4 regions of the Acerihabitans sp. TG2 genome follow, and region 1 is predicted to be linked to each of the others. Evidence: predicted binding sites of a transcription regulator. Region 1 holds the regulator's gene; each other region holds the start of a gene.

Region 1 (8,295 bases):
GTATTGGTCGTGCCACTCGATACCAATGCACCGGAAACCATTACGATGATCTCGCCTTTTTTCGCCAGGCCGCATTCCAGCGCCATGGCCTTACCGATACGATAGAAATCATCAGTAGACGCGATTTTATTGACCAACTGGCAGGTGACGCCTTTGGACAGCAGTAATTGCCGGGCAGTCAGTTCATTGGTGGTCAAAGCCAGTATTTCCGCTTTCGGGAAGTACTTGCGTATCGCCTTGGCTGATTTGCCCCCTTCGGTCGCCACGACAATCAGTGGGGCTTCCAGTTTTTCAGCGGTTTCAACTGCGCCACGGCATACAGCTTCGGTGATCCGCAGTTTGCGGCTGTCGCTGGCGCTGTCAATACGGCTTGGCATTACGCGATCAGTACGATCACAGATGGTGGCCATGATGGTAACCGCTTCCAGAGGATATTTACCCTTGGCGCTTTCACCGGACAGCATGACCGCATCGGTACCGTCAATGATGGCATTAGCCACATCACCGGCTTCGGCACGGGTCGGCCGAGGGTTTTTGATCATAGAATCGAGCATCTGGGTGGCAGTAATCACCACCTTACGTGCCCGGTTACATTTTTCGATCATCATTTTTTGCGCAAAAATAACTTCTTCTACCGGGATTTCTACCCCGAGATCGCCACGCGCTACCATGATGCCGTCCGAGGCTTCAAGGATCTCGTCAAAATTGTTCAGGCCTTCCTGATTTTCAATCTTGGAGATGATCTGGATATGCTCGCCGCCGTGTTGTTTTAAATGCTCGCGAATTTCCAACACATCGGAACGTTTGCGAATAAAAGAGGCGGCAATGAAGTCCACCCCTTGTTCGCAACCGAAGATCAGGTCGCCCTTGTCTTTGTCAGCCAATGCCGGCAGCGCGATAGACACCCCTGGCAAATTGACGCCTTTGTTCTCGCCCAAATCGCCATTGTTGCGCACCTTACAAACCACAGTGCTGTCGGTGATGTTGATCACTTCCATGCCCAACAAACCGTCATCCACCAGTATGGTGTTGCCGATGGACAGGTCATTGGCGAAACCGGAGTAGGTCACCGCAACACTGTCCTTATTGCCGATCACGGTTTGATCGGTAGTGAAGGTAAAGGTCTGGCCGGCAACTAAGGATACGTCATTGCCGTTTTCCAATCTCATGGTACGGATTTCCGGTCCCTTGGTGTCGAGCAAAATGGCTGCTTTCTGGCCAGTTTCTTTGAGAATGGCGCGCAGATTGACGATGCGTTGACCGTGCTCGGCAAAGTCGCCATGGGAGAAGTTGAGGCGCATAACGTTCATGCCCGCATTCAACAGTTTAGCAAGCATTTCTTTTGATTCAGTTTTCGGACCGATGGTACAAACAATTTTTGTCTTTTTCATAGCAATGATATCTGCAAGTTGTGATGGATGATGAATCTGATATATCGCCGGAGAAAATCGACGACGAAAAAAAGTGCAGTCCTGTGGGCCGGTTCCCCATGTTCAAGGATAGATGACAAAAGTGTGAAAGTGATGAAAATATCGTTTCGCTCTCTGACCAGCAGTGCCGGCAAGGGATATTGGATAAGTCTGTTTTAATTAGTATTTGGTTAAGCAATCAGCGAGAGCCATTTAACTGAAATAACGTTTTGTATTATAGTTATTGAGCTGACGGAAACAAGATAAAAACAGCACAATTAATGCGTAAGCAATAAAATGCAGTGCATTTGTGGCATTTATGCAAAGAGTGAGTATCAAGTGTTGCGCATATGCACAATAAAAGCGGCAACCTTTGAGTAACAATGTGGCGAGGCAAAATAGGTACCATAGCGTATTTGAGGGACTGTTCCCCATGGAGATTTATCTCGGTGCGGTGAATAATGACAAGTAGGTTGCGAACAGGTTACAGCAAGGTTAACTACAAGCAAGGTTAACTACACGGTGAATTACATTGAAGTGGTGCGTCCGAATGGACTCGAACCATCGACCCCCACCATGTCAAGGTGGTGCTCTAACCAGCTGAGCTACGGACGCACTAAAAATGGTGCGTTCTAATGGACTCGAACCATCGACCCCCACCATGTCAAGGTGGTGCTCTAACCAACTGAGCTAAGAACGCATTTTATAACAACTGCCAGGTTGGCAGCGGACGAATATTAACGGGCTCTAACGGCGCATGCAAGAGGAAAAAGCGATTTTCCATGTCCACAGCGATCAACTGACGATCTAATGCGCAGCGTGATGATTTTTTGCGCATGGGCAGAGCGGCTTTAGTGAGCCGCTCGCCGCAGTATCCGATGTGGCGGTTGGCGTTGCAACCACCACAGTCGCAGCGACATCATCAGTGCTGCCGCCGTCAAACCGATGATAAACCCAATCCAGAAGCCGCTGGGCCCCATGGCCGGTACCAGATGGTTGGTCAAGGCCAAGATATAGCCGCTGGGTAACCCCAGTAACCAATAGGCGGTGAAGGTAATAAAAAAGATCGCCCGGGTATCTTTATAGCCGCGCAATACGCCATTGCCAATGGCCTGTATAGAGTCGGAAATTTGGTAAATGGCCGCCAGCGCCATAAGATGCGCAGCCATGGCGACCACCTCAGGCGAACCGTTGTAAAGGCGGGCGATATCCACCCGGTACACCAACGTGAAAATCGCGGTGCAGCAAGCAAGTATAATACCGACGCCCAGGCTGGTGCGGGCAGAAACCCTGGCCGCCGCTACGTCATTTTCCCCCAGACGAAAACCCACCCGAATGGTGGCGGCTACGCCCACCGACAGCGGCAACACAAACATTAGTGAGCTGAAATTCAGAGCAATTTGATGACCGGCCACCGACACGATACCCAGCGGTACCACCAGCAACGCCACAACCGCGAACAGCGTTACCTCGAAGAACAGTGAGAGGGCAATTGGCAGCCCCAGGCCGCTCAACCGTCGCAATGTCGACCAGTCCGGTTTAACCAGCCGGCGACCTAGCCGCAATTCCTTGAACCCGCCTGCTTTGCTCACATAAAACCACATGGCTGCAAACATAAACCAATAGACTGCTGCGGTGGCAATACCACACCCCACACCGCCCATGGCCGGCATACCTAGCTTACCGTAGATAAACACATAGTTGATGGGAACGTTGGCCAGTAACCCGAGAAAACCAATCACCATACCCGGTTTTGTCTTGGCTAGCCCTTCACATTGACAGCGCAGCACCAGGAAAAACAGGTAGCCGGGCGCCCCCCAAAGCAGATAATGCAGATACGCAATGGACTTTTTTGCCAGCATCGGGTCGACGTCATGCATACTTTCAATGAATAACTGGCTGTTATATAAGACAAACATAATAAGAAGCGATACACCAAGCGCCAACCAGAAGCCTTGGCTTACTTGAGCTTCAATGCGGTCTCGGCGTCCAGAACCGTTTAGCTGCGCCACGACTGGCGTCAGTGCCAGAATCAAACCATGGCCGAATAAAATCGCCGGCAACCACACGGAGGTTCCTACCGCTACGGCGGCCATATCCGTCGCACTAACGGAACCTGACATGATGGTATCTACCACGCCCATTGCGGTTTGGGCGATTTGGGCAAGAATAACCGGAATTGCCAAGAACATTAATGTACGCGCTTCCAAAAAGTACTTCTGCACGCAGGCACCTATAGTTTTACGAGAATAGAATAAGCAGGAAAATTTAATCTAATGATTCAAGGTTAAATTATGTGGCACAGTGTAAAGCATTTAGGCGGTTATGCCAGTGCGATAAAGCATAATTTAGCGAAATCAGGCGTGGGTTTACCCGGGGGAGTGTTTGGTTTTTGTGCTAAAATCGGGCAAAATGAACTTACGATCACCAGGTATGATTTACAGAGGCGATAGTCATGTTTACGGGTATTGTACAGGGCACGGCATCTATTGTTGCCATAGAAGAAAAAAGCCACTTTCGCACGCATTATCTTACATTGCCAACGGCGATGATGGCTGGGTTAGAGCTCGGTGCCTCAGTGGCACATAATGGCTGCTGTCTTACGGTGAGTGCCGTTAACGACGGCGTAGTGGCTTTTGATTTGATGAAAGAGACGCTGCGTGTCACCAACCTGGGGGAGCTAGGGGTGGGTGATGAGGTCAATGTGGAACGCGCGGCTGCGTTTAATGCTGAAATTGGCGGCCACTTAATGTCCGGCCATATTATGTGTAGCGCAGAAATCGTAAAAATTGTCACATCAGAAAATAACCGGCAAATTTGGTTCAGGTTACCCGACAAAAATCTGATGAAATACGTGTTATACAAAGGGTATATCGGCATCGATGGCATTTCGTTGACTATCGGCGAAGTGGTGCAGGATAAATTCTGCGTTCATTTGATTCCCGAGACACTAGCCCGGACGACCCTGGGTAAGAAACGGTTAGGGCAGCGGGTCAATATTGAAATCGACTCACAGACCCAGGCAGTAGTCGATACCGTTGAGCGGGTGCTGGCACAGCGGGATGCGATGTCCGCCACGTCGGTAACCTCACTCTAAACCGCGCAGTAACGAACGCCGGGCATGATTGACCCGATATGATCTTGCCCATCATGCCCGCAAGTCTGTCTTGCGGTTACAATCTTGCTAACGTGCTACCCGAATGCCGCCTTCTACACCCTCTGGGCTGAAAAGTACCTGCCAAAGCTGGATGTTTCGCGCGCGAAACGCACCGGCGCAGGCGTTCAAATAATAAGTGAACATGCGATAAAACTGGTCAGAGTATTTGTCGGAGAGTTTTGGCCAGGCAGCAATAAATCGTTCGTACCACGCCATAAGTGTCCGGTCATAATCTGCGCCAAAATTATGCCAGTCCTCCATCACAAAATGCCGTTCGCTGGCTTGAGCAATGTGCTGAACCGACGGCAAGCAGCCGTTGGGGAAGATATACTTATTTATCCAGGGGTCGACACGCATGTCGGTTTGATTCGAACCAATAGTATGCAGCAGGAATAAACCGTCGCGCTTAAGGTTATGATCAATTACGTCAAAATAGGTTGAGTAGTTTTTGGGGCCGACATGTTCAAACATGCCTACAGAAACTATCCGGTCGAACTGCATATTCAGATCGCGGTAATCCTGCAATAGGATCGTCACATCCAGGCCTTCACATCGCTTTTGTGCCAGCTTCTGTTGTTCGGCTGAGATGGTAACGCCCATGACGGATGCGCCATAATTTTTTGCTGCATAGGCGGCCAGGCCACCCCAACCGCAGCCGACATCCAGCAAGGACATGCCGGGTTTAAGCTGCAATTTATTGCAAATCATTTTTAGTTTGTGAGATTGTGCTTGTTCCAGATCGTCAGTCTGGTGCCAATACCCGCACGAATACTGCATATAATGATCAAGCATTTGTTCAAACAGATCATTTCCCAGATCATAATGCTCTTTGCCCACTATCCAGGCGCGTTTTTTTGACTGCAAATTCAGCACGCGCGCAGCGGCAACGCGAAAAGTATCCTTTAAATGATGCGGAAGTTTATTTTCCAGTCCGGCTCTAAGCACCCGTTGGAAAAAAATGTCCAACCGGTCGCATTCCCACCAGCCTTCCATATAGCTCTCACCTAAACCGAGTGACCCGTCTTGCAACACGCGCTTAAAAAAACCGGGATTGTTGACCCGAAGATCAAAAGGCCTTGAGCCATTGATTTCAACGCCGGCTTCAGTGAGCATTTCACAGACGATACGGTACCACGCGTTATCATGAAAGCTCAGATCTTCAACACACGAGGAACTCATAGCTTCTCCATCACCTTTACTTTGTATTGTCCCGTTAGGTACAGCCAGGCTGTTTCCTGCGGGCCTTTATAAGAATCCACGATTTACCGTGGTGTCTGAAGTTCCGCCATCAACAACAGCGGAATATAAAGCAAGCCTAAGATTGGTTTATCGCTGGGGGCTTTATAAAAAGGGTGATGCCATGCGGCAAACACAACATTTTTGTAATAAAAGTTACTAGACAACTCGTTATAATTGTTAACGATATTAAGTATAAGCCTGCATTTGAGTTTAGACAATAGTTAAGACTGCAATGTATTTTGTGATATAACTTAATGATTTCCATGCTGAACTATTGCGTGTTGGGAACAAAAGCCAAATGACAATACCGCGTATCAGCTGTGCCATATTAGCCGCGATTCGTTCGCTAATGACACGGCGCCCGGTGAGAATGATGGCGCCGGTGGGTGGGGTGTAGAGGTAACGTTAGGAGAGGCAAGGGCCATCGGCAACCGAGCGCCGTTCAATCAGTTGAGGATGGACTTCGATGCATTTAGCATCTTCTCTTTTACTGATAATGCGATCGAGTAGCATGGTCAGCGCAGCTTCTCCCAGTTCCTGTTTTGGCTGATGGATAGTGGTCAGTGCGGGAGAAAAAAAGCACGAATTGCGCACATTATCATAACCGATAATCGAGATATCGTCCGGTACGCTTAAGCCTAGTTCATTGATGGCGCACAAGGCGCCCATCGCCATGATATCTCCACCACAAAATACGGCGGTGGGGCGTTGTGCTTGCGCCAGGATCTGTTTCATCGCGCGGTAACCCGATTCAGGTTCAAAATCACCTTGTACCACCCAGCGTGTCTCAACAGGTATTCCGGCTTGTTCCATCGCATGGAGATAACCACGGTGACGCCCGCCGCCAGTATTGCGCGCCAATTGTCCGGGTATGGCGCCAATGGCGCGATGCCCGCGTTTGAGTAAATATTGGGTTGCCAAGTATCCACCGGCGAAGGCGTTATCAATGATGGTATCGGTAAAATCGCGACGCGCTTCGCCCCAATCCATTACCACCATAGGAATATGACGGTACTCTTCGAGCATATCCAACAGTGCTTCGGGATATTCGGCGCACATCACCAATAAACCGTCGATGCGTTTTTGCGCCAGCATAGCCAAATAGGCACGCTGTTTATCCAGATCGTTATGTGAGTTGCATAAAATCAGTGTATATCCTTGAGCGAAACACTGGTGCTCTATTGCCTCGATGATTTCGGCAAAGTAGGGCGCTTCGCTGGTACTGGCCAAGAGGCCAATGGATTTGGTGCGGTTGACCTTCAAACTTCGCGCCACAGCGCTCGGGGAGTAATGCAGGTATTTTATCGCGTCCAACACGGCAATTTTTGTTTCCTCCGCGACGAAACGGGTTTTATTAATGACGTGTGAGACGGTGGTCGTCGATACGTTAGCGCGTTTCGCCACATCTTTGATGGTTGCCATGCTTTAAATACTCCTAAACGCCCTGAATGAATGACTGTCGAAGGCGCAAGCACTTTACGACACAATAAGAAAGAACCGGTAATTTTCCTTGATTCGGCGACAAAGTGAAAGTGTTAAATGTTGCGCATGGCTGTGAAGCGACAAGCATTTCAATCATAAATGTGCCAGAATCGCGTTAGGCAGACATCTGCCATCGACTGGCAGCGCCGCTCGCAGATCATGCGTGATAACGCTATTGCGTCATTATCTGCCGGACGCCGCGGCTGATAGGCCAGCAACATGTTAAGGAGCCATTATGAACAGCGATTTCAAAATATCATTAGCGACCACAATATTTTCACTTTTTGTTATTATGGCGTTCAGCTTTACTGCCGTCATGAACTGACTCTATGTGCAAATAAAAAAGGAGCCATGGCTCCTTTTTTCAACGCTATAGTGGTTTGTCCCTCGCCTCTTCCCTTTTCCAAATGCCTTGACTGCGCGCGTCACTCCCATCATTTATAGTAATGCAATCGAGCCTTAACGGATCGTTTTGGGGGTCACTACGCGCCGCGCGCCAACATAGTGATCCTGCCAATAGTCTTCGTTTAAGTAGCTGATGCGAATGTCGCTTCCGGTGCGCGGCGACTGGATAAACTTCCCATTGCCCAAATAAACACCAACATGATCCGCGGCACCACGATTGGAAATATGGAAAAATACTAAATCCCCGCTCTCCAGTTCATCTTTTTTAACCGGTGCGGCATCTCGCAAATGAAACATTTCATTGGCGGTGCGGGGCATGTGTATCCGTACTACATCTTTATAGGCGTAATAGATGAGCCCACTGCAGTCAAAACCTGTGGTTGGGGACTTTCCACCCCAGTGATAGGGTTTTCCCATCTGGGACAGCAATTTATTCATCGCGGTAAGTTTGGCGTGCTGGTACCGTCTTTTATGGCTGTCGCTCATTTTTATCGGCTGGTTTGAGATGAGCTCAGTCTTCGCCTGATGTTTGATTCGGTGCCGGCCATAGCCTACTTTATAGCCCTTTTTCGGTTTAGTGATTTTGGCTATTTTCTTAGTGTC
Region 2 (8,295 bases), on a different contig from region 1:
TTCTGGCCAGTTAAACGCTGAAACTTATGCCTGTGCCTTATCCAAGGTCTACACCTTCGGCCCGACTTTCCGCGCGGAAAACTCCAATACCAGCCGTCATCTGGCTGAATTTTGGATGGTGGAACCGGAAGTGGCGTTCGCTACTCTTGACGATATTGCCGGCATGGCGGAAGCCATGTTGAAGTATGTCTTCCAGGCGGTACTGACTGAACGTGCCGATGATATGAAATTCTTTGCCGAGCGGATCGACAAAGAGGCGATTACCCGACTAGAGCAGTTTATTTCGTCGGATTTTGCCCAGGTGGACTACACCGAAGCCATCGCTATTTTGCTGGCCAGCGGACAACAGTTTGAAAATCCGGTGTCATGGGGTATCGACCTGTCTTCTGAGCATGAACGCTACCTGGCAGAAAAACATTTTAAAGCGCCGGTGGTGGTCAAAAACTACCCGAAAGATATCAAGGCATTTTATATGCGCATGAATGACGACGGTAAAACCGTTGCCGCCATGGATATTTTGGCTCCGGGAATCGGCGAAATTATCGGCGGTTCCCAGCGTGAGGAGCGGCTCGATCGCCTCGATTCACGCTTAGCAGAAATGGGTTTGGAAAAGGAGGATTACTGGTGGTATCGTGATCTTCGCCGTTACGGTACCGTGCCACATTCCGGTTTTGGACTCGGATTTGAGCGGTTGATCGTTTATGTAACAGGAATGCAAAATATTCGTGACGTAATTCCTTTTCCGCGCAGTCCACGCAACGCTAATTTCTAATTTTTATCTTAAAATATAAGAAAAACATATAGATAATCAATAAAGGTCAGCGATGCTGGCCTTTATCTTTTCAAAGTTAGAGATCTCTCACAAAGTTCCGCAAAATTTACATTTTGAAACACTAGGTTTCCCGCTGAAACATTATTGCGACCTTTGTATCATTTTCGGGGTGGATTAACATGCCCACGAATGGAACACTGCGTTCAGACACAGGAAGACACCAAACTCTCAATAATGTTTCATAAAGAAATATTAGCGGCAGTGGCAGGTGTCCGAATAACACCAATGAGGGTAGTAATAATGATGAAGCGCAATCTTCTTGCAGTGATAATTCCGGCCTTATTGGCTGCAGGCGCAGCACATGCAGCCGAAGTTTACAACAAAGACGGCAACAAACTGGATCTGTACGGTAAAGTTGACGGCCTGCATTACTTCTCCGATGACAGCGGCAGCGATGGCGACAAGAGCTATGCTCGTCTTGGCTTCAAGGGTGAAACCCAAATCACTGACCAGTTGACCGGTTACGGCCAGTGGGAATACAACTTCCAGGCGAACAACCCGGAAAGCAGCGATCCTACAGTTGCTGAACATGGCAATAAAACCCGTCTGGGTTTTGCCGGTTTAAAATTCGCCAACTACGGTTCATTCGATTATGGTCGTAACTACGGCGTAGTTTATGATGCACTGGGCTGGACCGATATGCTGCCGGAATTCGGCGGTGATACAGCTTACACTGACAACTTCATGACCGGCCGTACTACTGGTGTTGCGACTTATCGTAATACTAACTTCTTTGGTATGGTTGACGGCCTGAACTTTGCTCTGCAATACCAGGGTAAAAATGACCGTACTGACATTAATAAAGCTAACGGCGACGGCTACGGTGGTTCAGTTTCTTACGTTTCCCCGATTGGGGTAGGTATCGTTGGCGCTTATGCTTCTTCTGACCGTACCAATGCGCAGAACCAGTCACAATATGGCCGCGGTGACCGTGCTGAACAATGGGCAACGTCTTTAAAATATGACGCCAACAATGTTTATTTGGCAGCGACCTACGGCGAAACCCGTAACTCAACTGGCATCAGCGTAGCGACGGGCACTTTTGATTCAACCGGCGCAGAGATCAAAGATGCTGGTTTTGCCAACAAGACCCAGGACATCCAGATAGTTGCACAGTATCAGTTTGACTTTGGTCTGCGTCCGTCCATCGGTTATGTTCAGTCCAAAGGCAAAAACATTGACAACGGTATCGGCGATGTCGATCTGGTCAAATACTATGAAGTCGGCGCAAGCTATGCGTTCAACAAAAATATGTCGACCTACGTTGATTACTACATCAACCAAATTGATTCTGACAACAAACTGGGCATTTCCAGCGACGACATCGTTGCACTGGGCTTGGTTTACCAGTTCTAAGTTGACGTAGCTTTACTGGCAGCGTCCTTTTCTGCCACAGGTAAAGATGAAAAGCGGGGTTTCCACCCCGCTTTTTTTATGCGTCATAAGCAGCAGTAATATCCCCGCACGTTCCAGTGTTTTTTGTTGCAAACGGTTGGCAAACCGATCGTCTGGCGGTAACCTGATAAGACTCTGTGCTCACCGTTAGTTACCCTTTGGAATCGCCTAACATGTTTGAAAATATTCCTTTAGCCGCCGCCGATCCTATTCTTGGATTACTTGATATTTTTCGCACTGATGACCGCCAGAATAAAATCAATTTAGGCATTGGGGTGTATAAAGATGAAACCGGCCGTACCCCGGTATTAACCAGCGTTAAAAAAGCCGAACAGTTCTTGTTGGAAAACGAAACCAGTAAAAATTATCTTGGCATCGACGGTTTGCCCGCGTTCGGCCACTGTACCCAGACCTTGTTGTTTGGCGCCGACAGCGCCCTTATCAGCGCTAAACGCGCCCGCACTGCGCAAACCCCAGGCGGCACCGGCGGCTTGCGCGTTGCCGCTGATTTCCTGGCTAAAAACACCCGCACCAAGCGGGTCTGGATCAGTAATCCCACCTGGCCTAACCATAAAAATATTTTTGCTGCCGTGGGTTTAGACACTGCCGATTACGCTTATTACGATGCGACGCAACATACACTGGACTTTGATGGCATGCTTAACAGCCTGCAGGATGCCCAGGCTGGCGACGTGGTGCTATTCCATGGCTGCTGCCATAATCCCACAGGCATTGATCCCACAGCTGCTCAGTGGCGCGTTCTGGCCGAATTATCGCATACTAAGGGTTGGTTACCGTTATTCGATTTTGCCTATCAGGGTTTTGCCCGCGGTCTGGAAGAGGATGCTGAAGGTTTGCGTATCTTTACCCAACACCATGATGAAATGATTATCGCCAGCTCGTATTCGAAAAACTTTGGCCTCTACAACGAGCGTGTCGGTGCCTGTACCTTGGTCGCGGCAGATGCTGAAACGGCTGATAAGGTCTTTAGCCAGCTAAAATCCTGTATTCGCGCCAACTACTCCAATCCCCCGGCTCACGGCGCCGCCATTGTGGCCACCATTTTGGACAACGAGGCATTGAAGGCGTTATGGGAACAAGAACTGACTGAAATGCGCCAGCGTATTCAGCGTATGCGTCAGCTGTTTGTTTCAACGCTAAAGGAAAAAGGTGCCCAACAGGATTTCAGCTTTATTAAGGAGCAAAACGGCATGTTCTCGTTTAGCGGCCTGACCAAAGAGCAGGTACTGCGTCTGCGCGGTGAATTTGGCGTTTATGCCGTGAACTCCGGCCGGGTCAATGTCGCCGGCATGACACCGGACAACATGGCCCAGTTATGCGAAGCCATAGTCGCGGTGCTCTGAGCTACGCGGGCAGATAAGTCATTGACGTAATCGCCCTTCGGCGATTGTCGTTGACATGGGGCAGCTATGCGCCTGGCATAGTTGCCCCATTCATAGTGGCCTCATGCATAGTTTCCCCATGCATAACTGCCCCCAGTGGGTTATCTCAGGAAGGGGTTGGTCTGCCGCTCATGACCGAGGGTGGACATCGGCCCGTGGCCAGGAATAAATTCGATATCATCCCCTAGGGGCAGCAGTTTGGTGCGAATGGCATTAATTAACGCCTGATGGTTGCCACGAGGAAAATCGCTGCGGCCCACGCCACCATAAAACAACACATCACCCATCAAGATAAGCTGCGCCTGACGGTTGTAAAACACAATATGACCGGGGGTATGGCCCGGGCAGTGTAAAACGGCGAACCGCTCTTCACCCAGCGACACGACATCCCCCTCCTCCAGCCAGCGATCCGGCGTAAAGGGCTGACAATTGTCCAAACCAAACATCCGGCTTTGTTCCGGTAAACTGGCCAGCAAAAAGGCATCTTCCCGCTGTGGGCCAACGATTGGCACGCCATAATGCGCAGCAAGTTCCGCCGCCGCGCCCACATGATCCAAATGACCATGAGTCAATAAAATTTGCGTGATCGTCACGGGACGATCTGCCACCGCAGCGATCAGCTTTGCTGCTTCACCACCGGGATCGACCAGCGCCGCGTCGCCGGTTTTGTCACACCAGACTAAAGTGCAGTTCTGGCTGAAGGCGGTAACCGGAATAATGTGGTATTTCATGATGCTCCGTTAAAACCTAACGTAAAAGTGTTGATTCCGTCAGCCGGATAACAAAACCAGGCCAAAGCGACCAACGCTTTTACCACGTTCTTACCGGGCCGGTATCAATATGAACAAAATTACTGCTGGGATAATAACCGACGCCGCCCATCCGTAGCTTTAGGGCTGCTTTGCGAATATTAGCCAGTTGCGTTCCTTCGATATGGAAATCCATCGCTTTACCGAGCGTATGGTAACTGTGTTTGGCAACACCTGAACTGCTCGCGCGCAGTTCTCTGTTGGTTTCACGCGAACGATAGCCGGAAATCAGCTGTACCGGTTTATGGGTACCCAGCAACACTTGCAACCGATAGAGATGGTCAAACAGGCGTGGGTCAATTTTCGTCACTTTTTCTGCTCGATAATCACGGAAAAAGTGGTTCAATCGCGATAGCTCCGCTGGATTATACCCTTTACCGTTAAAAAATTCGGCTTTTAACGACTCGCCGGTATTCACATTATTGAGTGTGAGGATCCGCGGTCTAGGTGTGGAAAGCATAGCGAAGGAGGTCTGCGGTAACACGGCCAAACCCAGAGCGGTGCAACTTAATGCCAGCAACCTGCGTCGACGATGATTTATGTGATCCATGGGTAAATAACCAATTGGCGTAAGAAGACTATACCCACCTGCAGCTTGAAAAATGACGGGTATAACGATTTGCACACCCTATGTGCACCGTCGTGAACCATAACCGCAGTTATTGGCGCAGTCAACCCACCGATTGTCAAGCTATGTGAAGATGCACAAACGCTGCACCGGGTCATAAATAACCCGGCTTCAGCTAATTCTCATGGGTTCATCAACTTATTGCAGCAGTCGCTCCGCCGTGGGCAGACTTTTGGCACCCAACTTTATCGACGTATCATAATTGTAAATATCTGTGCGGAACTGCGGTTTTCCATCGTCCGCCACCCAGGCCGTGAGATAAAACAGATTTACCGGAATCCGATGACGAATAGAGACATAAGTGGTATTACCCTGTTCAAGGGTCTCACTGACCCGGGTATTGCCCCAGCCGGCGTCTTGTAGCAGCATATTGGCCAAATCCGAGGCTTTATTGACCCTGACACAGCCAGAACTCAGTGCCCGCATATCATTTGAGAACAAGTTGTGATTGGGCGTATCGTGCAGGTAGATAGCATCCGAACTGGGCATATTGAACTTATAGCGCCCAAGGGCATTATTAGCACCGGGAGACTGGCGCAAACGGAAAGGGAAATGTGCGGGGGAGATTATTCCCCAATTCAGCGTGTCTGGATCAATCGCCTCCACGTCACCGCTCCAGCCCGATAATACGACAAAACCATTACGCTGTAGATAACCTGCATCGTGCATGGCTTTAGGAATGATGTCCTGACGCACCAGGGATTCGGGCACATTCCACGGGGGATTAAGCACCACGCTGCTGAGCGCGCTTCGCATCAAGGGGGTTTTTCGGCTCGGTCGGCCGACGATCACCCGGGAAGACAGCACTTTGTTACCCTGCTGATAATACACAAGGGAGTAATTGGGAATATTCACCTGAATGCCGGTCAAGATCCGATTGTTCAATAACCGCAAACGCTGAATGTTAAGCGCCAACAGCGTGACCCGCGTCTGTGGCGAGACGTTGAGCCAGTCGCGAGTCTGGCGACCGATAATGCCATCGGCGGTCAACCCCTGCCAGCTCTGAAAACGTTTGACCGCCTCCACCAGGTCAGGCGAAAAGACCTTATCTTGTGGATCAACGGTGGCGACCACCGCCGGATCAGAGGTCGAGGGGGATGGATTGAGCGAATCAGCGGCCGGACTGACCACTACCGATTGCTGGGCAGCACTCAGCGGCGGGCTAGTCCGTACATCTGCCGGCACACTGTCAGCCGTAGGCAATGGGGATGACGGCTCGGCGCTTAACATACCGCTGCGGCGCAGAATGTCACGCAGCGCCGGAATGTCGTCGCTGAGCTGACCAGGGCGCAGACTATCCTTACCAGTAAGCTGCGGCCACGGACGGGTCTGCGTAAGCATCGTTTTCAAGGCCTGATGCATTTTGAGATATTGCGGATGCTGTGGCGCCAGGCTGGCAATAAACTGCAGGATGCCGCCATCGTCCACTGCATGTAACCAATGTTCGACCGCCGGTGCCGGCGGCGGTGCCAGACGATAAGCACTATTGCCATACAGCCAGGTTTCGCCGTTTTTCTCAACCCCGGAGACATACTGCAGGTAGCCCAGCATGGCATCAGACAGGATAATATCACGTCCTATCGGGCTGATATTGGGGTTGGTCAGCCATTGGGTCCAGGTAATGAACTGCGGCTGTACGCCAGACAAGGCTAACTCCGCCAGTTGCTGCTGAAATTGCTGGACGGCGGTGCGATCTCGCCACAGTGGTTGATTATGTCGGGCAGCATAGATCGCCGCCAGTTGACCTGCATAATAAGGTTTGATGCCTGCGGGTAGTACCGTCGACAACGCAGCGCGGCTATGGCCCAGGCTCTGGGTATTGGGCAGGATAGGCGCCGTCGTCACCTGCGCTTGTGCGCCTATCAGTGGAATCAGGGTCAATGCCAGCAGGCAGCTGGTAACCGTACGTCGCCATAACACAGTATTGGTCCGTAACATCCCTTGTCCCCTGTATACAGAATTGTTAATTATTATGCTGTTTTTCTTTACACTCATTTAAACCCTAGTATATAAGCAGAATGACAAAACCGCGCTGTACAAATGAAGCTTAATGGTAAAGAAAAGTGCCACTTCATGGGCATAGACAACATTCACCACCCTAGTCTTCTTCTGGTTTGCCTCGCTCGACAGGTCAGCGGTAGGTTGGCAATGTGTAAGAGGTTGTTTTTACGTCATGATGAAGGGGGGAAGCGTTACGCGCCACCTGGCTGCAGATCAGTGGATAAACCAACGCCTCGCATCCTGATGCCTAGGTAAAGCAGATTTTGTATACAGCGACACTGCGGGAATAAAGGCCAACACCCTGTGGCGGTGGCGGGGGGTGCTCTCCTCACCTGCCACAGGGTCTTGATCCAGACTGACTATTCCATGGTTTCCGACGCGGTAGCGGGCACAGGAATCGCCGGCACGTCCGTGCCAAATCCCCTCAACCCCACCACATGCACATGTTCTTGATTATTGAATACCTTACGCACTAGCTTATAGGTGGTGCCTTTCTCCGGACTGATATTTTCCGGCGCGGCGATAATCAGTTGCATTTGTAAACGGTCACAGAGCTCGAATAACGTGGCAATGGATTTGGCGTCAAGCCGCGCCGCCTCGTCAAGGAACAACAAGCGGCAGGGGGATATATCCTTACCGCGCAAGCGGCTGGATTCATCTTCCCAGCTTTGCACCACCATCACCAGTATTGACATACCGGTACCAATGGCTTCACCGGTGGATAACGCCCCACTCTCGGCGCGCAGCCAACCGTCGGCACCACGATTGACCTCAACCTCCATTTCAAGGTAATTACGGTAATCGAGCAGTTCTTCGCCAATCGTCTGCGGTGTACGCTGGCCCATATCAATTTGCGGATTTAACCGTTGATATAATTTTGCGAGCGCTTCCGAGAAGGTCAGACGTATGCTGCTAAACAAATCCTGATGCTGCTCTTGCTGTTCACCCAAGACGTCCAGCAAGGTTGCATGGGCTTCGCGCACATTCACATTGAGCCGCACGCTTTTCACCTGGCCGAAGCTAACCGTTTGCAGTCCCTGATTCAACATGCGAATACGGTTCTGCTCGCGCTGAATGGTTTTGCGGATAATGTTGGCTACGCTGCGCGAACTGATAGCCAGTTTTTGTTCGCGGGCGGTCAGCTCTTCCGTTAACCGACCCAGCTCAATTTCCATCTGTTCGATAGCATCCACCGGATCGTCGGTACGAATGATGTCCTGACGAATA
Region 3 (8,295 bases), on a different contig from region 1:
TTCAGTCAATACTGGCAGGCCAAGACCGGCGATAAGGTCACCATCCGGCAATCCCATGGCGGTTCTGGCAAGCAGGCGTCGTCGGTGATTAACGGCATCGATGCGGATGTGGTCACGTTGGCATTGGCATATGACGTCGATGCGATTGCTGAGCGCGGTATTATTGCTAAAAACTGGATAACCCGTCTGCCAGACAACTCTGCGCCTTACACCTCCACCATTGTTTTTCTGGTACGCAAAGGTAATCCAAAACACATTCATGATTGGAATGATTTGATCAAACCGGGCATTTCGGTCATTACGCCCAATCCTAAAACCTCCGGCGGCGCGCGCTGGAATTATCTGGCGGCCTGGGGTTATGCCCTGCACCACAATAATAACGATCAAGCCAAAGCACAGGATTTTGTTAAATCCCTGTACCAGAATGTTGAGGTTCTCGACTCCGGCGCACGCGGTGCGACCAACACTTTTGTCGAGCGCGGTATCGGTGACGTATTGATTGCCTGGGAAAACGAAGCCTTGCTGGCGGTAAACACTGTGGGAAAAGGTCAGTTTGACGTCGTGGTACCCAGCGAATCCATTCTGGCGGAACCGACCGTATCGGTGGTCGATAAGATTGTCGATAAACGCGGAACCCGTGATGTTGCCACGCAATACCTGAAGTATTTGTATTCACCTCAAGGGCAGCGAATTGCTGCCAAGAACTACTATCGCCCGCGTGATCCGGTCATCGCTAAGGAATTTGCCAAAGAATTCCCGACGTTAAATTTGTTCACCCTCGCCGAAACCTTTGGTGATTGGCAGAAAGTGCAAAAAATCCATTTCTCCACCGGCGGCACCTTTGATCAGATTAATCAGCGCTAATGCGTGAACCGTGGCCGGAATAGATATTATCCCGGCCAGCCACCGTCTCTGGGCGACCTTGCCCCTATACGTCATCAATTCGTCGTCGTTATCATTCCGCCCATCGGCCTTGCGTATTGCCTAGGCCATATCCCGCCAACAGACTTTGCTCAGTTGCCAGCGAAACGTTTCGATGGTGATCACATTTTTACGCTCTGCCCGTTGTTAATTCCCTTGGTTTTGATTATTTTCATCACCAGCGAAACGTTTCGCTGGTAGGAGTCCATCATGAAAAAAGGGTTATTGTTGAACGCCGATATCTCCGCGCTCATTTCCCGCTTAGGGCATACCGATGAGATAGTGATTGCGGATGCCGGGCTGCCAATACCCGCAACCACCCAGCGCATCGATCTGGCGCTTACCCAGGGCTTACCGGCATTTTTGTCCGTGCTTGAGGTCGTCACCTGCGAAATGCAGGTTGAAAAAGCCATTATTGCGCAAGAGATGAAAACCAATAACCCACAGTTACACCACGCGTTACTGATGTTATTGAGCCAGCTAGGGCAGCGGCAGGGGAATACCATCGCCACAGAATATATCAGCCACCAGGCGTTTAAAACACGCACCGCGCTTAGCCGGGCGGTTATACGCACTGGGGAATGTTCCCCCTTTGCCAACGTTATTTTGTGTTCCGGCGTCACTTTCTGAGGCTTTTATGCAACCGTTACTGCAACTAACAGGCATTGATAAATCGTTTCCGGGGGTTAAGGCGCTTTCCGGCGCGGCGCTGACGGTATATCCCGGTCGTGTCATGGCCTTGGTAGGAGAAAATGGCGCCGGTAAATCGACCATGATGAAAGTCTTGACCGGGATTTACAGCAAAGATGCCGGTACACTTTTTTTTCGCGGCAACGACGTTACCTTCAGTGGGCCAAAGGCTTCCCAAGAAGCTGGCATCGGCATCATCCATCAAGAGCTGAACCTGATACCCCAACTGACTATCGCGGAAAATATCTTTCTTGGCCGCGAGTTTCTTAATCGTTTCGGCGGGATAGATTGGCCACAGATGTACCGTGAGGCCGACCGGTTACTGGCGCGCCTGAATTTACATTATGGTAGCCGTCGACTGGTGGGTGAACTGTCGATTGGCGATCAGCAAATGGTGGAAATCGCTAAGGTCATCAGCTTTAAATCCCAAGTCATTATCATGGATGAACCTACGGATGCCTTAACGGATACTGAAACCGCCTCGTTATTTAGTGTCATAAATGAGCTTAAGCAGCAGGGTTGCGGCATCGTTTATATCTCCCATCGGTTGAAAGAAATCTTTGAAATCTGCGACGACGTGACCGTCATGCGCGATGGTCAGTTTATCGCCGAGCGTCAGGTCAGTGAGTTACAGGAAGACGCGTTAATTGAAATGATGGTGGGGCGGCGTATTGAGGAACAATATCCTCGGGTCACGCTTACCCCGGGCGCGGAATGCCTGGTGGTCGATCATGTGTCCGGTCCCGGCGTGTTTGATGTCAGTTTCACCCTGCACCATAATGAAATCCTGGGTGTGGCCGGGTTAATGGGTGCTGGGCGCACTGAACTGATGAAAACACTCTATGGTGCGGCCAAACGGACCGGCGGCAGCGTGATGCTCGATGGGCGGGCTGTGATGGCCAAAACGCCGCAGGATGGGTTAGCCAATGGCATTGTTTATATTTCCGAGGATCGCAAGCGTGATGGTCTGATCCTCGGCATGTCGGTCAAGGAGAATATGACGTTGACCGCCTTGCGCTATTTTAGTCATCAGGCCGGTTGGCTAAAGCACACCGATGAGCAAGTGGCGGTGGGCGATTTTATCAATTTATTCCATATCAAAACCCCATCAATGAATCAGCCTATCGGCCTATTGTCAGGCGGTAACCAGCAAAAAGTGGCTATCGCTCGCGGTTTGATGACCCGGCCTAAAGTGCTGATCCTGGATGAACCGACCCGTGGCGTTGATGTGGGTGCCAAAAAAGAAATATACCAACTCATCAATCAGTTTAAGCAAGAAGGGCTCAGTATCATTTTGGTCTCATCCGAAATGCCCGAGGTTTTGGGTATGAGTGATCGGGTTATGGTAATGCATGAAGGGCGTTTAAGCGGCATCTTCCCCATAGAGCAAGCGACTCAGGAAGTGCTGATGGCTGCCGCTGTTGGCAAGCAATATCGATCTCAGCAGGAGAATCAGTGATGAATTCCCATACCCTCCCCGTTAAACGGCGGATCAGTAAAGCCTGGTTGTTAGAACAAAAATCATTGATCGCATTACTGGTGTTGATTGCCGTGGTCTCATCAATGAGTTCAAACTTTTTTAGCCTGAACAACGTATTCAATATTCTGCAACAGACGTCAGTGAACGCCATTATGGCGGTGGGCATGACATTGGTCATACTGACCGCCGGTATCGATCTTTCTGTGGGCTCGCTGTTGGCATTGACCGGTGCAGTTGCCGCGTCGGTGGTGGGTCTGGAAGTGAACGTCATGGTGGCGGTGGCGGCATCCTTGGCATTGGGGGCCGCAATCGGCGCCGTAACCGGGATTATCGTGGCCAAGGGTCGGGTGCAGGCGTTTATTGCCACCCTGGTCATGATGTTGCTATTGCGCGGAATTACCATGGTGTATACCAACGGCAGTCCGGTCAACACCGGTTTTACCGCCGTCGCGGACGCTTTTGGTTGGTTCGGTATCGGTCGGCCATTGGGCGTTCCTACGCCGATATGGATCATGGCTGTGGTGTTTATTGCGGCCTGGTACATGCTCAATCATACCCGCTTAGGTCGTTATATCTACGCCTTGGGGGGCAATGAGGCGGCTACCCGCCTATCGGGTATCAGTGTTGATCGGGTGAAAATCATTGTGTATTCACTGTGCGGGATGCTGGCGGCATTGGCAGGCGTTATCGAAGTCGCCCGCCTGTCGTCCGCACAGCCTACCGCCGGCACTGGCTATGAGTTGGATGCGATTGCTGCGGTGGTGTTGGGCGGTACCAGTCTCTCCGGCGGCAAAGGGCGCATTATGGGTACACTTGTTGGCGCGCTGATTTTGGGCTTTCTTAATAACGGACTGAATTTATTAAGCGTTTCTTCCTACTACCAGATGATAGTAAAAGCCGTGGTTATTTTGTTGGCGGTACTGGTAGATAACAAAAGCAGTAAATAACCTCTACTCGCAGGAATGATAAAGATGAAAATGAAAAAATTGGTCATGTTGATGTCTACCCTCGCGTTAAGCGCCACCTTAAGTGCCAACGCACTGGCAAAAGACAGTATCGCGCTGGTGGTCTCGACGCTAAATAACCCGTTCTTTGTTTCCATGAAAGACGGAGCACAGAAAGAAGCCAATAAGCTGGGTTACCAGCTGGTGGTCCTGGATTCACAAAACAATCCAGCCAAGGAGTTGGCGAACGTGCAGGATTTGACGGTTCGGGGCGTTAAGCTGATGCTGATCAATCCCAGCGATTCTGATGCGGTAGGTAACGCGGTGATGCTGGCCAATCAGGCGAAAATCCCGGTAATAACCCTGGATCGCAAGGCCAATAAAGGGGTAGTGGTGAGTCATATCGCCTCGGACAATCGGGTGGGCGGCAAGATGGCCGGTGATTTTATCGGCCAGAAACTGGGAAAAAATACCAAGGTCATCGAACTTGAAGGTATCGCCGGGACGTCCGTGGCGCGTGAACGCGGAGATGGTTTCAAGCAGGCGGCAGACCAGTATAAATTCACCATGCTGGCGAGCCAGCCCGCTGATTTTGACCGGACCAAGGGACTGAACGTGATGCAAAACCTGCTGACCGCGCATCCGGATGTGCAGGCGGTATTCGCACAAAACGATGAGATGGCGCTTGGTGCCATGCGCGCACTGCAAACGGTGAACAAAACCAATGTGCTGGTGGTGGGCTTTGATGGTACCGCTGATGGCATCAAGGCGGTACAGAGTGGCCGGCTTGCTGCTACCGTGGCTCAGCAGCCTGAGCAGATCGGGATTATCGGTGTTGAAACTGCCGATAAAATCCTAAAGGGTCAAAAGGTTGACGCGGTTATCCCTGTCGCCCTGAAATTGGTCACAAAATAACGTCGATCGAGATCGATAATTTGTCCATGCGTTATTTCCTGTTATCAGGCAATAACGCGTTTAATCAGGATAAAGGCGATGGGAATGAATAAGCTAGTGGTTCTTGGTAGTATCAATGCAGATCATATTCTCAACCTTGAACAATTCCCCCGCCCTGGCGAAACGCTGGTCGGCAAGCATTATCGGGTAGCGTTTGGCGGTAAAGGTGCCAATCAGGCGGTGGCGGCGGGGCGTAGTGGGGCAAATATCGACTTTATTGCCTGCGTGGGTGAAGATGATATCGGTGAGCGTATTCGTGTTCAGTTGCAATCAGACAATGTTAACATTAACGCCGTGCAACAGGCGGCGGGCACGACGACCGGCGTGGCGCTGATTTTTGTCAACGGCGACGGTGAAAATATGATCGGTATCGATCCTGGGGCTAACGCCGCGGTAACGCCGGATTATCTGGTGCGTTGCCAGCAATCGGTCATTGACGCTACCGCGCTGCTGATGCAGCTTGAGTCCCCCCTAGAGACTGTCATTGCCGCCGCGAAGTTGGCGCGGGATCATCAGACCCAGGTGATACTCAATCCAGCCCCGGCCCGGCAATTACCCGATGAATTACTGGCATTGGTGGATATCATCACGCCGAATGAAACCGAAGCGGAGCGCCTTACCGGCGTAAATATCAGTGATGATGCCGCTGCCGCACAGGCCGCACAGATACTGCACCAAAAAGGAATAACGACGGTCATTATTACCCTTGGTAGCCGTGGGGTATGGCTTAGCGAACGGGGCCACGGAAAACGGGTGCCGGGATTTAAGGTTAAGGCGGTTGACACTATCGCTGCCGGGGATACCTTCAATGGCGCGTTGATGACCGCGTTACTTGAGGGTAAGGATATGGATAATGCCGTTCAGTTCGCCCATGCGGCGGCGGCGATAGCCGTCACCCGTCCAGGTGCCCAGCCGTCGATTCCGTGGCGTGATGAAATTGATGCTTTTTTGCAGGGTTAGGAGCAGTTTTGGCCACCATGAAAGATGTCGCCCGCTTGGCGGGTGTTTCCACCTCAACAGTGTCGCACGTCATCAACAATAATCGTTTTGTTAGTGATACGGTGCGCGATAAAGTTCTGGCGGTGGTGGAACAGTTGAACTATGCTCCCTCGGCCCTTGCCCGTAGCCTGAAAATCAACCAAACCCATACCATTGGGATGTTGATCACCTCCAGTAATAATCCTTTTTATGCCGAAGTGGTCCATGGCGTAGAGCGCAGCTGTTATGAGCGTGGCTATAGCCTGATTTTGTGCAATACCGAGGAAGATGCCGACCGCATGAGCCGCAGCATGGAAACGTTGCTGCAAAAGCGTGTGGACGGTTTGCTCATCATGTGTACCGAAAATAACCAGCCTTCTCGTTTGGCGTTACGCCGCTATCCGTCATTACCCATTGTGATGATGGACTGGACACCGTTTGCCGATGCGCTGGACATCATTCAAGATAATTCATTGTTGGGCGGCTGCCTGGCCACCGAACATTTAATTTCCCGTGGTTACACCAAAATAGCCTGTATTGCCGGCCCGCAGAACAAAACTACCGCGCGCCATCGCCTGGAGGGTTTTCGTCTGGCCATGCAGCGCGCCGGTTTGGCTATTCCGGCCGGCTATGAGGTATTCAGTGATTTTGAATTTGGCAGCGGCGTCACCGCAATGCAGCAGTTATTAGCTTTGCCTCATCCGCCTCATGCGGTGTTCACTGGTAATGATGCTGCGGCGGTAGGTGTTTACCTGGCACTGTTTCAAAGTGGGCTATCGGTACCCAAGGATATGGCGGTGATCGGCTATGACGACATCGAACTGGCTAAATATCTTACGCCGCCGTTAACCACAATCAATCAGCCAAAGGACTCGTTGGGAGAGTTGGCTATCGATACGCTCATCTATCGGTTACAGCATCCCGATACCCAGCCACAGGTGCTGGTATTGACCCCTGAGCTGGTGGATCGCGCCTCGGTGGGTCGTTATGAGGGCGACTGATCGTCGGATAGGGAATCGCACAAAAAAAACCGGAAACCACAAGGTTTCCGGTCAGACTGCTGACAAACGTGCCCGCTAGCACGGCTTTGTCATCAAACTCACCGGAACCCCTGGGGTTTCCGGCATGTCTAGCCAGCTGATATCAGGCTTTTTGGGCTGCTGCCGCAGCTTTGACGATCACTGCGAAGGCATCGGCTTTTAGCGAAGCGCCACCCACCAGCGCGCCATCGATGTCCGGCTGGGTGAACAGTTCAGCTGCGTTGCTGGCATTAACCGAGCCACCGTACTGAATAATAACTTGTTCGGCAATGGCGGCGTCATGTTTGGCGATATGGCCGCGGATGAATTTATGCACCGCCTGGGCTTGGGCCGGCGTGGCGGATTTGCCGGTACCGATGGCCCAGATGGGTTCATAGGCGACGACGGTGTTTTCAAACGCTTTGGCGCCCATGGTATTTAATACCGCATCAAGCTGACGTGCGCATACGGCTTCGGTCTGGCCTGCGGCGTTTTCAGCTTCGCTTTCACCGATACACAGTACGGGGATCAGCCCAGCTTCTTTGAGTACGGCAAATTTCTCAGCGATAAACTCATCGCTTTCTTTATGATACGTACGACGCTCAGAGTGGCCGATGATAATATATTTCGCACCGATATCCTTAAGCATATTGGCGGAAACTTCACCAGTAAACGCACCGGACAGGTTGGTGTCCACGTTTTGGGCGCCCAGTGCCAACTGGCTGCCAGCCAGCGCGTGCTTGGCCTGGTCCAGATACATGACCGGCGGCGCGATAGCCACGCCACAGCCCACTACGCCGCTCAATTCACTGCGCAGTGCGGCGATCAAATCGTTAACTAAATGTTTGCTACCATTGAGTTTCCAGTTACCCATCACTAACGGATGTCGCATCTTATAATCTCCAATCAGGGAACGCGAAATAAAAAAATTGACCGTCTTTTCAGACAGTATGACCTGCTGTCAGTATAGAGAGAAAGCGCCTTGGTGGCTTTGTTTTTTGTCATAACCAGTGCCGATCAAGGTTCAGACATTGCCAACTTGATTGGCTCGACGGCAAAAGTGAGACTTTTATCACTGTTATCCGCGACGACGTAGCGGATCGCCCCCCCCAGGTACTGAAAAAACCGCGACCCCCGTCCTTTTGCCAGGAGATCGATGACCCGTGCCCGGCTTTGTTCCAGACCAAGCGTCGGTTCAAACTCACGCACTAGCGCTGCCATATAAGCGATGGCAACGGCGCGCGCCGCTTTTTCACCACTGCCTTCCACCGGCAGATAGGTTAACTGTAGGGTTTTTATTTTTCCGCTG
Region 4 (8,295 bases), on a different contig from region 1:
ACGCCCGCCAGTTCGAGGCCGATGACCGCCACAATAGCGCCCATAGCCGCCGGCGGGAACACCACATTGATCCAGCCATTACCAGCAACCTTGATAATTAGCGCGACGAAACAAAACAACACGCCGCAGGCGATAAAACCGCCAAGTGCGACTTCGTATCCCAGCGGCAACAGCAACAGTACCGGCGAAATAAAAGCAAAACTGGAACCCAAATAAGCCGGGATCTTGCCTTTGCAAATAAACAGATACAGTAGCGTACCTATGCCGTTGAATAACAATACCGTGGATGGGTTAATTTTAAATAGAATCGGCACCAGCACCGTCGCACCGAACATGGCGAACAGGTGCTGAAAACTCAGCGGAATGGTTTGTAACAGCGGGGGGCGCTCATCAACGCCAATAGCACGACGGGTCATGTCTACATCCTCAAAAACATCATCAAAAAAAAACCGACCCGTTGGTCGGCTTGTTTTTATTTGGTACCAAATAACTTATCGCCCGCATCACCTAGGCCGGGCATGATGTAACCATGCTCATTAAGGCCCTGGTCAATCGCCGCAGTATAGAGTTCGACATCGGGATGGGCGTTGCCCAGCGCGGCGATACCTTCGGGCGCGGCGACCAATACCAGCACCTTAATACTTTTACAACCCGCTTTTTTCAGTAAATCGATAGTGGCGATCATTGAACCGCCGGTGGCCAGCATGGGATCAACCACCAAAGCCATGCGCTCGTCGATGTTGGACACCAGTTTCTGAAAATAGGGTACCGGTTCTAAGGTGGTTTCATTGCGATACATGCCCACCACACTAATGCGCGCGCTGGGCAGATTTTCCAGCACCCCGTCCATCATGCCAAGTCCGGCGCGCAATATCGGTACTACGGTTATTTTTTTGCCTTTGATTTGTTCAACTTCTACCGGACCACACCATCCTTCGATGGTGACTTTTTCAGTTTCGAGGTCAGCGGTAGCTACATAGGTCAGTAAACTTCCCACTTCGGAGGCCAATTCACGAAAACGTTTGGTACTGATATCATTTTCACGCATTAAACCTAATTTATGCCTGACGAGCGGGTGTTTTACTTCAACGATCTTCATTAGTCTTCTCCCAAGTAGCGTTGAATGGTCAAAAAAATCGCGAGATTATAACCCCTTTTTTTGACCAAGCCCTATCAAAATAGATGATCTTGATCAACGCTATAGATAAATACCTTTGGCGCAATAAAAGCAGCGGGGTTTGACGACACTACTCGCAAACGTTTGCTCACGCTGTTAGAATTGCCGGCGCCCGATTTCAACCGCAACATATCATCTCCGTGGGGATCTTGCAGTGACCGATAAAACCTCTCTCAGCTATAAAGACGCAGGTGTGGATATCGATGCCGGCAACGCATTGGTCGACCGTATCAAAGGTGTAGTTAAACAGACTAGACGTCCGGAAGTGATGGGTGGACTGGGTGGCTTCGGTGCGCTGTGCGCGCTGCCGCAAAAATATCGCGAGCCGATATTAGTCTCTGGCACCGACGGCGTCGGCACCAAACTGCGTTTGGCGATGGATTTAAAACGTCACGACACGATCGGTATCGATCTCGTGGCCATGTGTGTTAACGATCTGGTTGTGCAGGGTGCCGAGCCACTGTTTTTCCTGGACTATTTTGCTACTGGCAAACTTGATGTGGATACCGCAGCCCAGGTCATTACCGGTATCGCTGAAGGGTGCAAGCTGTCCGGCTGTGCGCTGGTGGGCGGGGAAACAGCGGAAATGCCTGGCATGTACCACGGCGAGGATTATGACGTGGCTGGCTTTTGCGTTGGTGTGGTGGAGAAATCAGAAATTATCGACGGCAGCAAAGTTTGCGCCGGCGATACTCTGCTGGCGTTGGCGTCGAGCGGTCCGCATTCCAACGGCTATTCCCTGGTACGTAAAATTTTAGAATTCAGCCAGACCGACCCGTTGCAAACCCAACTGGCAGGCAAATCTCTGGCCGATCATCTGCTCGCGCCCACCCGTATTTATGTCAAGACGCTGCTGGAACTCATTGCCCAAACCGACATCCACGCCATCGCCCATCTTACCGGCGGCGGTTTTTGGGAAAATATTCCCCGCGTGCTACCTGACAATACCCAAGCGGTAATAGATGAGAGTAGCTGGCGCTGGCCTGCGGTGTTTGACTGGTTGCAACAGGCCGGTAATGTCAGTCGCCATGAAATGTACCGTACCTTTAACTGTGGCGTGGGTATGGTTGTTGTCGTACCGTCGCACAGCGCTGACCAGGCGTTACGTTTGTTGAACACGCTGGGCGAAACCGCCTGGAAACTCGGCGAAATTCAGGCGCTAAATGGTGCGGATCGGGTCGTCATTCGGTAATGAAAACGATTGTCGTGCTGGTATCAGGGGAAGGCAGCAACCTCCAGGCAATCATTGATGCCTGTCAGCAGGGAAAACTTAATGCGCGGATTGCCGCCGTGCTAAGCAACCGGCCAGACGCTTACGCCTTGCAGCGCGCCATGCTGGCAAAACTGCCGGCGCAGGCGTTTAATCCGCGTAGTTTTCCCGATCGCAAGTCGTTCGATGACGTGCTGATGCAACACATAGACACTTATGTACCGGACGCGGTGATCCTGGCCGGTTATATGCGTATTCTTTCTCCACATTTTGTCGCGCATTATGCAGGCCGGATGTTGAATATCCACCCATCCTTACTGCCCCGCTATCCTGGTTTACACACCCATCAACAGGTGTTATCCAATGGCGATAGTGAGCATGGAACCTCGGTGCATTTTGTCACTGAGCAGTTGGATGGCGGTCCGGTGGTGTTACAGGCCAAAGTCCCGGTATTCTGTAACGATAATGAAGACGATCTGATCGGCCGTATTAAAACCCAGGAACATGATATTTATCCCCTGGCCATCGACTGGTTGCTGGCCGGGCGGCTGACCTTGCGCGACGGCGCCGCCTGGCTGGACGGGCAACCGCTACCGCCCCCAGGTTATGCCGCTGACTAAAGCTGTCTACCATTGGCCGCAGGCAGCATAGCCTGCGGCTACGGCACACCACTTAGCACAACCGCGCCGGTAATTTACTCTTTCCTTTCATGCAGTGTGAAAAAAATAAACAACCGCTCGGTGGCGCGATACGTCACTCAGCTAGCCTGATAAAAAAACACCGTGTCATCCAACACCCGCGCAGCCAGCCGCATATGATGGGCCATCGCCTTCACAACCAGCGCCGCTGACGATATGACTCATTGAGTCGACGGTAGCGAGCAGTTTTACCGCTGGAAAACCGTTTTATTGTCATATTTTCCTGATATATAGGAGCAAGCCTTGGGGCTGGGGGATTATGCAAGACAATGTTGTCAGTAAGATAATGAGATGACAATCTCAAGAAGGTAGTTATGTTGGACTTTGGCTCCCCGAGGGCGATAATACTCACAACACAGGATCCTTCCTTCCTGAACAAATTTACGGAGTGGCAATGGGTCAGGAAAAGCTTTATAGCGAAAAAGAGTTAAGTTGGTTGTCGTTTAATGAGCGCGTTTTGCAAGAAGCCGCGGATAAGACCAATCCGCTGATAGAACGGATGCGTTTTCTGGGCATTTACTCCAACAACCTGGATGAATTTTATAAAGTCAGGTTTGCCGAATTAAAACGGCGCATCCTGATTAGCGAAGAGCAGGGATCGAAGGTGACCTCCCGCGATCTGCTCAATAAAATCCAGGCCAAGGTGCTCAATACCGAACAGGAATTCGATAACCTGTATAACGATTTGTTGCTGGAAATGGCCAGGAACCAGATTTTCCTGATAAATGAACGCCAGCTGTCACCCAATCAGCAGGAATGGCTGCGTTACTACTTTAAGCAGCAATTACGCCAGCATATTACACCGATTTTAATTCAGCACGACACCAATTTGGTTGAATTCCTTAAGGATGATTATACTTATCTGGCCGTGGAAATTATTCGGGGTCAGGAATCCAATTACGCACTATTGGAAATACCGGCGGATAAAGTACCGCGCTTTATTAACTTGCCTGCAGAGCCGCCAAGGCGACGTAGGCCAATGATTTTATTAGATAATATATTAAGATATTGTCTTGACGATATTTTCACCGGGTTTTTCGATTATGATGCACTGAACGCGTACTCAATGAAAATGACCCGCGATGCCGAGTATGATCTGGTCACGGAAATGGAATCAAGCCTGTTGGAATTAATGTCGTCCAGCTTGAAACAGCGCCTGACTGCCGAACCGGTCCGGTTCGTCTATCAGCGGGATATGCCAAACGCCATGGTAGAAATGTTAAAGGATAAGCTTGGCATTTCGTCATATGACTCGGTTATTCCCGGTGGGCGATATCACAATTTCAAGGACTTTATTACTTTTCCCAACGTGGGCAAGGCTAATTTAGTCAATAAGCCGCTACCGCGACTACGCCACACGCGGTTTGAACATTTTCGTAACGGTTTTGATGCGATTCGTGAACGGGATATTTTGCTGTACTACCCTTACCATACCTTTGAGCATGTGTTGGAACTGCTGCGTCAGTCCTCTTTCGATCCCAGTGTTATTTCGATAAAAATTAATATATACCGGGTAGCAAAAGATTCCCGGATTATCGATGCCATGATACACGCCGCCCATAATGGTAAAAAGGTCACCGTGGTGGTTGAACTGCAGGCTCGCTTTGATGAAGAAGCCAATATCCACTGGGCGAAACGACTGACCGAAGCTGGCGTGCACGTTATTTTCTCTGCGCCGGGTCTAAAAATCCATGCCAAGCTGTTTTTGATATCCCGCCATGAAGGGGGCGATATCATGCGTTATGCCCATATTGGCACCGGCAACTTTAACGAAAAAACCGCCCGGCTCTACACTGATTATTCATTGATTACCGCCGACCCGCGCATCACCAACGAAGTCCGACGGGTATTTAACTTTATTGAAAACCCGTACCGTCCGGTGAGTTTTGACTATTTAATGGTCTCGCCGCAGAACTCACGTCACATGCTGTATCAAATGATCGATCAGGAAATTGCCAATGCGCAGGCCGGTTTGATCTCTGGCATCACGCTGAAAATCAATAATTTAGTGGATCAAGGCCTAATCGATCGACTCTATACCGCGTCCGGCGTAGGCGTAAAAATAAAGATTCTGGTGCGTGGCATGTGCTCATTAATCCCGGATTTACCTGGTATCAGTGAGAATATTCAGGTTACCAGCATCGTCGATCGCTATCTTGAGCATGATAGGGTTTATGTGTTTGAAAACAAAGGTGATGCTAAGGTTTTTCTTTCATCCGCCGACTGGATGACGCGTAATATCGATTACCGGATAGAAGTGGCGGTCTCGTTGCTCGACCCGCGCCTAAAACAACAGGTGTTGGACATTTTGGCGTTATTGTTCAGCGATACAGTAAAAGCGCGCTATATTGATGCCCAATTGAGTAATCACTATGTGCGGCGCGGTAATCGTCGTAAAGTTCGCGCGCAGACCGCCATCTATGATTATATTAAGCGTCTTGAACAACCTGGAGAACAAGCCTGACGTATGCCACTAACTAATTCAAGCACACCCAAGCCCGAAGAGTTCGCCGCCATCGATCTGGGTTCAAACAGCTTTCATATGGTGGTTGCCCGGGTGGTGAACGGCGCGCTGCAGGTGTTAAGCCGCTTAAAACAGCGGGTGCATCTGGCCGATGGCCTCGATGCCAACAACAGGTTGAGCGACGAGGCCATGACGCGCGGCATTAACTGCCTGACGCTGTTTGCCGAACGTCTGCAGGGTTTTTCCCCGCTGCGGGTATGTATCGTCGGCACCCATGCCCTGCGAGAAGCGGTTAATTCTGAAGAGTTCCTGACCCGGGCGGCGCAGGTTATCCCCTACCCCATTGAAATTATATCCGGCCATGAAGAAGCACGGCTCATCTTCATGGGCGTCGAGCATACTCAATCGGCAAAAGGCCGCAAGCTGGTGATTGACATCGGCGGCGGATCTACCGAATTGGTAATCGGTGAAAATTTTGAACCCATTCTGGTGGAAAGCCGGCGCATGGGCTGCGTGAGTTTTAGTAATCAATTTTTCCCCGCGGGCGTTATCAGCCCGATCCATTTTCGCCGCGCCCGCCTTGCCGCTGCGCAAAAAGTGGAAACTCTGGCCTGGCAGTATCGGCTGCTAGGCTGGCAAGTGGCTCTTGGCGCATCGGGAACCATCAAAGCAGCTTGCGAAGTGTTGTTGGAATTGGGTGAAAAAGATGGAACCATCACCCCGGAACGATTACAGCTGCTGCATGACAAAGTGATGAAGTTTAAAAATTTCAGTGATCTTAACCTACCGGGCTTGTCCGATGAACGCAAAAATGTGTTTGTCCCCGGTCTGGCTATCCTTTGTGGGGTGGTTGATGCCCTGGCCATTACCGAACTCAAGTTATCCGATTGTGCCCTGCGCGAAGGTGTACTGTATGAGATGGAAGGCCGTTTCCGCCATCAGGATATTCGTTCACGCACCGCACGCAGTCTGGCTGAACATTATAATATCGATAGTGATCAGGCCAAACGGGTATGCGACACCACGGAAAATCTTTATCAACAGTGGGTGGTGCAAAACGAAGATTTACAAAATCCGCAGCTTGAAGCCTTGCTGAAATGGGCAGCGTTACTGCATGAAGTCGGCCTGGGTATTAACCACAGCGGTCTGCAACGTCATTCAGCCTATATCCTACAACAAACCAATATGCCGGGATTTAACCAAGAGCAACAGCTGCTGTTGGCCACACTGGTGAAATTTCACCGCAAGGCGGTCAAGCTTGACGACATGCCGCGACTAAACTTGTTTAAGAAAAAACATTTTTTGCCTTGTCTGCAATTGTTGCGCCTGGCGGTATTGCTAAACAATCAACGCCAAGCCACCTCAATAACGCCACTACGGCTTACTACCAATGAAAGTCATTGGACGTTGAGCTTTCCCGCCGATTTTTTTTCACAAAACAACCTGATGCAACTTGATCTGGAGCGAGAGCAAGAATATTGGCAGGACGTCACGGGCTGGTCGCTAGACATTGACGAAAATCTATAGGCGGCTGGCCGCAAGCGAATGGACCCCGATGAGCTGACATAAGTCAGTGATTCGGGTGAATGAGTGCCGCTAACGCATCTGCAGCTTGAAAGATGAAGGCTTATAGCCAATAGCTTTCGAGTTGCAGGAAGGCCACAAGCGAATGAACCCCGATGAGCTGACATAAGTCAGTGATTCGGGTGAATGAGTGCCGCTAACGCATCTGCAGCTTGAAAGATGAAGGCTTATAGCCAATAGCTTTCGAGTTGCAGGAAGGCCACAAGCGAATGAACCCCGATGAGCTGACATAAGTCAGTGATTCGGGTGAATGAGTGCCGCTAACGCATCTGCAGCTTGAAAGATGAAGGCTATATCGCTTAATGCTTGGTAAACACCCAATTTAGTGGTTTAATCATGATCCATTCTAGAGGAGGAACCCTTGCAGTGAAGTTGGCTTATTCTATGCGCAGACGACGAACATCGGGACGAATGACCCGTTGGATTTTGCTCATCAGCTTTTTTATCTTGTTTGCTCGTTTGGTATTTGCAACCTTGGGTGCTTGGCACTATCAGCTGAATGATATCGAAAAAATTGCCCACCCCGTTGAACAAATACGCAATATCGGTGATCGCGATAATAATTAACTTAGCCATTACCTCACTCAGAATTTTACCTGCCCCTTCTTTTTTCCAGTGTCGCGGTGATTTTTAGCGTTTGACTCTGCTTTAGCGTTATATTTTGCCCCAGTTTTTCTCGTCCGGATTATGCTACTTATAGGCTTCACCTAACGCCGCCGCCGGGTGGTCCGTCGATATCCTGTTTAGTGGCATTACGTTGCGGCTCGGCCACGTTACCGATTAACCATGCCCCGGGGTAAAGTTATGCCTGTTGAACAACATCAAACGCTGCCGCTGACGCAGTTACGCCGTCAGGTACTTGGGTTATTACTGGCCAACCGAGGTCTGGTTGATAGCATACTGGCACGTCCGGCGCGCGATGGCAGTAGCTCACCGCAGGATTTGATTGATCAGACTGCTCAGTTGGTGGAAATACAACATCAACTGCATGCGGCGGATTTAGCCGATATACTTGAAAGTCTGCCTCATGATGAACGTTTGGCATTCTGGCGAATCATTGATAATGATAAACGCGGTAAAACCTTGGTGGAAGCCTCGGAGAATGTTTGGGATAGCCTGATTAGTGAAATGAGCAATCGCGATATCCTTACGGCTATTCGGC

The links. The regulator PurR, encoded in region 1, represses purine synthesis genes. The targets are predictions, from matches to a motif close to CANGCAAACGTTTGCNTG.
Region 2: a site for PurR is predicted at 2,314-2,331, ahead of SJI19_RS08930 (amino acid aminotransferase). Genes of this name have one in related genera too.
Region 3: a site for PurR is predicted at 1,101-1,118, ahead of rbsD (D-ribose pyranase). Genes of this name have one in related genera too.
Region 4: a site for PurR is predicted at 1,251-1,268, ahead of purM (phosphoribosylformylglycinamidine cyclo-ligase). Genes of this name have one in related genera too.

The regions. Positions count from the first base shown of each region.
Region 1 covers NZ_JAYGJO010000010.1:105,526-113,820, forward strand. The annotation lists gene pykF (pyruvate kinase PykF) at 1-1,391, opposite strand, end outside; tRNA gene SJI19_RS11220 (tRNA-Val) at 1,948-2,024, opposite strand; tRNA gene SJI19_RS11225 (tRNA-Val) at 2,033-2,109, opposite strand; gene SJI19_RS11230 (MATE family efflux transporter) at 2,261-3,634, opposite strand; gene SJI19_RS11235 (riboflavin synthase subunit alpha) at 3,865-4,506, shown strand; gene cfa (cyclopropane fatty acyl phospholipid synthase) at 4,594-5,745, opposite strand; gene purR (HTH-type transcriptional repressor PurR) at 6,211-7,227, opposite strand; gene SJI19_RS24850 (YnhF family membrane protein) at 7,523-7,612, shown strand; gene SJI19_RS11250 (C40 family peptidase) at 7,747-8,295, opposite strand, start outside.
Region 2 covers NZ_JAYGJO010000007.1:160,776-169,070, reverse strand. The annotation lists gene asnS (asparagine--tRNA ligase) at 1-772, shown strand, start outside; gene ompF (porin OmpF) at 1,073-2,188, shown strand; gene SJI19_RS08930 (amino acid aminotransferase) at 2,401-3,591, shown strand; gene SJI19_RS08925 (MBL fold metallo-hydrolase) at 3,732-4,361, opposite strand; gene SJI19_RS08920 (YcbK family protein) at 4,441-4,989, opposite strand; gene ldtD (L,D-transpeptidase) at 5,206-7,005, opposite strand; gene mukB (chromosome partition protein MukB) at 7,428-8,295, opposite strand, start outside.
Region 3 covers NZ_JAYGJO010000033.1:20,156-28,450, reverse strand. The annotation lists gene SJI19_RS21375 (sulfate ABC transporter substrate-binding protein) at 1-864, shown strand, start outside; gene rbsD (D-ribose pyranase) at 1,132-1,551, shown strand; gene rbsA (ribose ABC transporter ATP-binding protein RbsA) at 1,559-3,070, shown strand; gene rbsC (ribose ABC transporter permease) at 3,070-4,038, shown strand; gene rbsB (ribose ABC transporter substrate-binding protein RbsB) at 4,063-4,950, shown strand; gene rbsK (ribokinase) at 5,029-5,949, shown strand; gene rbsR (ribose operon transcriptional repressor RbsR) at 5,958-6,968, shown strand; gene tpiA (triose-phosphate isomerase) at 7,111-7,878, opposite strand; gene SJI19_RS21335 (DUF1454 family protein) at 8,004-8,295, opposite strand, start outside.
Region 4 covers NZ_JAYGJO010000001.1:46,577-54,871, reverse strand. The annotation lists gene uraA (uracil permease) at 1-416, opposite strand, end outside; gene upp (uracil phosphoribosyltransferase) at 473-1,099, opposite strand; gene purM (phosphoribosylformylglycinamidine cyclo-ligase) at 1,332-2,369, shown strand; gene purN (phosphoribosylglycinamide formyltransferase) at 2,369-3,007, shown strand; gene ppk1 (polyphosphate kinase 1) at 3,480-5,549, shown strand; gene ppx (exopolyphosphatase) at 5,553-7,076, shown strand; gene SJI19_RS00225 (YfgG family protein) at 7,470-7,700, shown strand; gene SJI19_RS00220 (magnesium transporter) at 7,938-8,295, shown strand, end outside.